DNA from 2 places in the Rhizobium sp. CF142 genome. Region 2 is predicted to be linked to the other one. Evidence: riboswitches for the same ligand, from Rfam matches in the RefSeq annotation. Region 2 holds a riboswitch; the other holds the start of a gene.
The links. Region 2 has a riboswitch for FMN ahead of ribB (3,4-dihydroxy-2-butanone-4-phosphate synthase). Riboswitches for the same ligand answer to the same signal wherever they lie in the genome.

Region 1: another riboswitch for FMN. It lies ahead of PMI11_RS18295 (DMT family transporter); the one in region 2 lies ahead of ribB (3,4-dihydroxy-2-butanone-4-phosphate synthase).

The regions. Positions count from the first base shown of each region.
Region 1 is NZ_AJWE01000091.1:3,495-6,920, reverse strand. Features, by position in the region: gene lon (endopeptidase La) at 1-868, shown strand, start outside; gene hupB (DNA-binding protein HupB) at 1,076-1,351, shown strand; FMN riboswitch at 1,473-1,625, shown strand; gene PMI11_RS18295 (DMT family transporter) at 1,718-2,617, shown strand; gene PMI11_RS18290 (esterase-like activity of phytase family protein) at 2,699-3,426, shown strand, end outside.
Region 2 is NZ_AJWE01000105.1:12,881-16,306, forward strand. Features, by position in the region: gene tpiA (triose-phosphate isomerase) at 1-679, shown strand, start outside; gene PMI11_RS24445 (glucose 1-dehydrogenase) at 754-1,536, shown strand; FMN riboswitch at 1,643-1,787, shown strand; gene ribB (3,4-dihydroxy-2-butanone-4-phosphate synthase) at 1,903-2,529, shown strand; gene PMI11_RS24455 (Gfo/Idh/MocA family protein) at 2,684-3,426, opposite strand, start outside.

The sequences.
Region 1 (3,426 bases), on a different contig from region 2:
GCTGCAGCCGAGTGAATTCTCTGTCAGCGACGATGCCCTGATGGCGATCAGCCAGCAGTACACCCGCGAAGCGGGTGTCCGTAACTTCGAACGTGAATTGATGAAGCTCGCCCGCAAGGCGGTCACCGAGATCATCAAGGGCAAGACGAAGTCGGTTCACGTCACGGCAGCGAACATCGACGATTATCTTGGCGTTCCGCGCTTCCGCCACGGCGAAGCCGAGCGCGAGGATCAGGTCGGCGTAGTCACGGGTCTTGCCTGGACGGAAGTCGGCGGCGAGCTGCTGACGATCGAAGGCGTCATGATGCCCGGCAAGGGCCGCATGACCGTCACCGGCAACCTGAAGGAAGTGATGAAAGAATCGATCTCGGCAGCGGCATCTTATGTTCGCTCGCGCGCCGTCGATTTCGGCATTGAGCCGCCGCGCTTCGACAAGAGCGACATCCACGTGCACGTGCCGGAAGGCGCGACGCCGAAGGATGGTCCGTCTGCCGGTGTCGCGATGGCAACCGCGATCGTCTCGATCATGACCGGCATTCCGGTCAACAAGGATGTGGCGATGACGGGTGAAATCACCCTGCGCGGCCGTGTCCTGCCGATCGGTGGCCTGAAGGAAAAGCTGCTCGCGGCACTGCGCGGCGGTATCAAGAAGGTGCTGATTCCTGAAGAAAATGCCAAGGATCTGGCAGAGATTCCGGACAACGTGAAGAACAACATGGAGATCATTCCGGTCTCCCGCATGGGCGAAGTGATCAAGCATGCGCTGGTCCGTCGTCCCGAGCCGATCGAGTGGGATGGCACGGTCGAAACGCCCGTCATCGCGACTGTCGAAGGGCTCGATGATGCAGGCGCAGCCATCGCTCATTGAGCTTTGGCGGCCACATTTATGCCCAATTGTTGCAAATCCTGAAAAAGGCCGGCGGAAACGCCGGCCTTTTTTGTGAAAACGTCATGTAGACGCTTGCTTTTCCTTGATTTGCAGGGTTTTTGGGTTCTCGGCGGGCCTGATGAAAGCGATTTCTGCGCCTAGCTTACAGATTGAGTTGTTTCAAACCATTTAGAAAGGGGTGGAAACATGAACAAGAATGAACTCGTGTCCGCAGTAGCCGAAAAGGCTGGACTGACGAAGTCTGACGCAGCATCTGCCGTAGACGCAGTTTTTGATGTTGTGCAGGCTGAGCTGAAGAACAAGGGCGACATCCGTCTCGCTGGCTTCGGCAGCTTCACGGTTTCTCATCGCGCTGCCACGAAGGGCCGCAACCCGTCGACCGGCGCCGAAGTCGACATTCCGGCACGCAACGTGCCGAAGTTCACGCCCGGCAAGGGCCTGAAGGACGCCGTCAACGGCTGATACGAGATTGTCCGCCGGCCGTAAACGAGAACGGCCGCGCAGGATTTCGAGGGGGTTCGGCATCGCCGGACCCCTTTTTGTTTTGGCCGCTTGCGGCATGCAGCGCTTTGTCTTACGACGGTGATGTTCTCAGGGCGGGGTGAAAGTCCCCACCGGCGGTAAGGGCTATGGCCTGAGCCCGCGAGCGCCTTCTCAAGCCTTGGTTTGGGAAGGGTCAGCAGATCCGGTGTGATTCCGGAGCCGACGGTTAGAGTCCGGATGAAAGAGAATGAGCATGGCCGCGCGCGGGCAGGGATCTGTCGGCGTCTGTGTGCTGTCGCCTCATGCGTCCTGATTTATGTTTGGTCCCTATTCCGGATGGAAGACATGAATCAGAATTCCCTTGCAGTTTCGCATTCCCGCGCCTTCGCCGGTGCAGCCTTCATGGTGCTTGGAGGCGTCGTCTTCTCGCTCCTCAATGTCGTCACCCAGTGGCTCACGATGACGCTTGCCTTCCCGGCGGCCTCCGCAGCCTTCTGGCAATATGGCTTCGCTTTTCTTTTCTCGTTGCCCTTCCTGCGCAAGGTCGGCCTTTCTGCCATGCGCACGGATTATCCCTGGCGGCATATCGTGCGCGTCGTCTTTGCCGCGCTCGGCGTCGAGGCCTGGGTCTCCGGCCTCGCTTCGGTGCCCATCTGGCAGGCGATCGCACTCGTCATGACCTCGCCCTTCTTCATCATTCTCGGCGCACGCCTTTTCCTCGGTGAACGTGTTGGCCCCGCTCGCTGGATGGCGACAGGTGTCGGCTTTATCGGCGCCATGATCATCCTCCAGCCATGGTCGGACAGCTTCACCTGGGCAGCACTTCTGCCTGTTATCTCGGCTTTGCTTTGGGGCGCCTCCTCGCTCATCACCAAGAGCCTGACCGGCATCGAGAAGCCGGAGACGATCACCGTCTGGCTGCTGGTGCTGCTGACGCCGATCAATGGTGGCCTGGCGCTCGCGGCGGGCTTTGTGGTGCCGACGGGCGCAGCACTTGCGCTCTTCCTTCTGGCGGGGCTTCTGACGGTCGTGGCGCAATATCTGCTGACGCTCGCCTATGCCAGCGCCGATGCCGCTTATGTGCAGCCCTTCGACGACCTGAAGTTGCCGCTGAATGTGTTCGCCGGCTGGCTTTTCTTCGGCTATGCGCCGGCTGGTTATCTGTGGCTGGGCGCTACGCTTATCCTCGCCGCGTCGCTCTTCATCATGCGCAGCGAGATGCGTCGCGAACGGCAGGCGGCCTGACGCAAACCGTACAAAATGTCGCAGGCTGTCATGTGTCTGTCATGGCAGTCCCGCAAAAAACCTCTGTTCGATTTTTTCGACATTGGGGGATTTTCAATGACATTGTCTTCGCGCAAGGCTGCGCTCGCTGCCGCGCTTTTCGCATCCGTTGCCTTCCCGGCAGCGGCTGAGCCGGTTTTCAACCGCATCGCCTCTTTCCCGGTCGCGACCAACCTGCCGGCCGACAAGGACAAGCTTTCGGCCACGTCGGCCGAAATTATAACCGCTTCGCAGGATGGCAACACGCTGATCTACAGCGATAGCCCGCTCGGCGCGATCGGCTTCATCGACATCATCGATGCCAAGGCACCCAAGGCCGGTGGCGCGCTGATGATGGACGGTGAGCCGACCTCGGTCACGACTGCAGCCGGCAAGGCGCTCGTCGCCGTCAACACCGGCGAAAGCAAGCAGAAGCCGTCTGGCCGTCTGGCGATCGTCGATATCGCTACGAAGAAGATCGACGCGACCTGCGATCTCGGCGGCCAACCTGATTCGATCGCCCTCAACAAGGACAGGACGCTCGGCACTATCGCGATCGAAAACGAGCGCGACGAAGAGGTCAATGACGGCAAGATCCCGCAGATGCCGGCAGGCGACCTCGTCGTCTTCCAGGTCAAGACCGACGGCACCGTCGATTGCAGCACGATCAAGCACGTCGCCCTGACCGGCCTCGCTGGCGTTGCCCCGGAGGATCCGGAGCCGGAATTCGTTGCCTTCAACAGCCAGAACGAAATCGCCCTGACCCTGCAGGAAAACAACGAGATCATCAT
Region 2 (3,426 bases):
GATCGAGGCGCTGAAGGGACTAACGGGCAGTGCGACGTGCGATATCGTCGTCTGCCCGCCCTTCACGCTGATTGATCGCGCAGTGGAGCGAGCCAAGGATTCGAACCTGGTCATCGGCGCGCAGGATTGTCATGCGCAGCAGTCAGGCGCCCACACAGGCGACGTTTCTGCCGAAATGCTGGCCGATATCGGTGCGCGTTTTGTCATCCTCGGACATTCCGAGCGCCGTGTGTCTCATGGCGAAGATGATGAAATCGTCCTTGCAAAGGCGGTCGCCGCGCATCGGGCCGGCTTGATCGCGATTGTCTGCGTCGGTGAAACGCGGCGTGAGCGCGACGAAGGAAGGGCGATCGAAGTGGTTGATGGGCAGCTGCAGGAATCGGTCCCTGAGGGTGCTACCAGCCGAAATCTTGTCATAGCCTATGAACCCGTCTGGGCAATCGGAACCGGACTGGTGCCGACCAACGAACAGATCGAGGAGGTCCACGCCGCAATCCGGCAGATGCTCGAAGAGCGGCTGGGCAGCGATGGCCATTCGGTCAGGATCCTCTATGGCGGCTCGGTCAAGACATCCAATGCAGAGGCGATATTCGGGCTTCGCAATGTGGACGGAGCGCTGGTCGGTGGCGCTTCGCTGAAGGCCTCGGAACTCGCAGGAATTATTTCGGCAGCCGTTTGAACTCTGAGTGCGGAGACAAGTGTCGCCGGTGCAGATCGGTGCGCTCACGCCGGCCCCGTTGAAAGGAAAAGAGAATGCAACGTTTTGAAAACAAGACCGTCGTCATTACCGGTGCAAGCCGCGGCATCGGCGCTGCGATCGCCAAACGCTTTGCGCGCGAAGGGGCCAATCTCGTCGTCTCCGCCAATGAGGAGAGCGTGCATGGCGTGGCCGAACAGATCAAAGCCGATGGCGGAAAGGCGATCTCCTTCGTCGGCGACGTTACCGACAAGGCGAGCGTCAAGGCACTCTATGACGCTGCCGAGCAGGCATTCGGCGCTGTCGACGTCTCCATCCAGAATGCCGGCGTCATCACCATTGCCCGCATCGAGGATATGACCGAGGGCGAGTGGGACAAGGTCATGGCGGTCAACACCAAAGGCGTGTTCCTCTGCGCCCAGGAAGCGATCGCCCGCATGCGCAAGCACGGCCGCGGCGGACGTATCATCAACACCGCCTCCGGCCAGGCACGCGACGGCTTCATCTACACGCCGCATTATGCCGCCTCGAAGATGGGCGTCGTCGGCATCACCCAGAGCCTTGCCAAGGAAGTCGCGACCGACGGCATCACCGTCAACGCCTTCTGCCCGGGCATCATCGAGACCGACATGTGGGCCTATAACGACCAGGCATGGGGCAAGCTGCTCGGCAATTACGGCCCCGGCGAACTGATGAAGGAATGGGTCGAAGGCATCCCGATGAAGCGCGCCGGTTCCGGCGAAGACGTCGCCGGCCTAGTCACCTTCCTTGCCAGCAACGATGCGGCCTACATCACCGGCCAGACCATCAATGTCGATGGCGGCCTCATCATGTCCTAGCTCTGTTCGACAATAGGAAACGGTGCTTTCACCCCTGCGAGACAATTCCCGCGGCGAGATCTGCACCCAACCTCTTGCAGAACAAGGCCTTCATCATCTATCTAAGTAATGTTCTCAGGGCGGGGTGCAATTCCCCACCGGCGGTATCGAGGCAACTCGGAGCCCGCGAGCGCCTTCGTGAAAGCGAAGGGTCAGCAGATCCGGTGAGATGCCGGAGCCGACGGTCATAGTCCGGATGGAAGAGAGCAACGCAGAGGACACCGCTCGGCACGCGGTGTTTCATATGCTTGTTCGCCCAAGGGAAAATGGTGGCTTTTGACAAGCCATGTATGCCGCTCACGCGGCTAACCCTTGAAAGGCAGAGAAATGGCAATTTCCAAAATCGAAGATGCGATCACCGCGATTGCGCGTGGAGAGATCGTGGTCGTCGTCGACGATCGCGACAGGGAAAACGAGGGCGACCTCGTTATCGCATCCGAGGCAATCACCCCGCAGGCGATCGCCTTCATGATGAATTATGCCCGCGGCCTCATCTGTGTGGCCATGGAAGGCGAGCGGCTGGACGAATTGCAGATCCCGCAGATGGTCCCCAACAATACCGAACTTTTGAAGACGGCTTTCACCGTGTCGGTTGACTATATTCCTGAAACGACGACCGGAATCTCGGCGGCTGACCGCGCCGCAACGGTTCGCGCACTCATTGCCGAGACTTCCCGCCCCGAGGATTTTGCGCGGCCCGGCCATATCTTCCCGCTGCGTGCGCATCCGAACGGCGTGCTTTCTCGCCCCGGCCACACCGAGGCTGCTGTCGACCTCGCAAGGCTCGCAGGCCTTTCTCCGTCGGGTGTCATCTGCGAAGTGGCCAATGATGACGGCACGATGGCGCGTCTGCCCGAGCTCGAGCAGTTTGCCGAGCGGCACGGCCTCCACCTGATCACGATCGAGGATCTCATTGCTTATCGAGGCGTGAGCGCGCCTGTTAAGGCCGCCTAAGCGCGCTAGCCCTTGGCGTGGTAATGCCACAGTAAGCCGAGGTCATGTGGGTGCCGTTTGCGTAAGGCACCCGCGCTCCGCCATGGATAAGCAGCGTGAGCTATTGGCTTAAAGAAGACCCGATCGCTCGGGTCTTCGATGTTTCAGCATGCCGTCAGATGACGAGTGCTAGCGCCGGCCCCTGATCGTCTGCCTTGCGTTCCTGGCCGGCCGTGCCTTCCAGGCTCTCGGAGGCCAGCAGATTGAACTCCCGACGTTCTTTCTCCGATACGATCGCGAGATCAATGACCTTCTGCAGATTGGCGGCGTGGCGGAAGGTGGGATCGTCCTGCTTTCCGGTCCTGACCGCTTCGGCAAAGCGCTGGTAGTTGGTCAGCGCCGCCGGCACCTCGATGTCACGCCAGGTGGCGCTTTCAATATCGTCACCGAAGCAGCCGCGAAGATCTGAGCCGTCAGGACGATGGATGACTTCGAGGCTGCCCTTCTCGCCATAGATGCGCAGCTTCAGTTCGTTGAGATGACCGGTTGCCCAGCGTGTCGCATGGATGACGCCAAGGGCGCCATTGGCGAAATCGACCGACATGGTGAAGCTGTCATTGGCATCGAGCATATATTCGCCGATCTGGCCGCCCGGCGCCTTGTTGAAGGTCTTCAGCCGCGCAAAGACATGGTCGATATCGGTCGCGGCGCCATAAGCGGCGAAATCGAGGATATGGATGCCGACATCGCCGAGCACGCCGTTCGAACCGTGACCGGTGGACAAACGCCACAGCCAACGCGATTCCGTGCGCCAGTCACCCCAGGCGCGCGATACCAGCCAGCTCTGCAGATAGGAGGCCTCTACATGGCGGATGGTGCCAAGTTCGCCTGCCAACACCATCTCACGGGCGCGCTGCA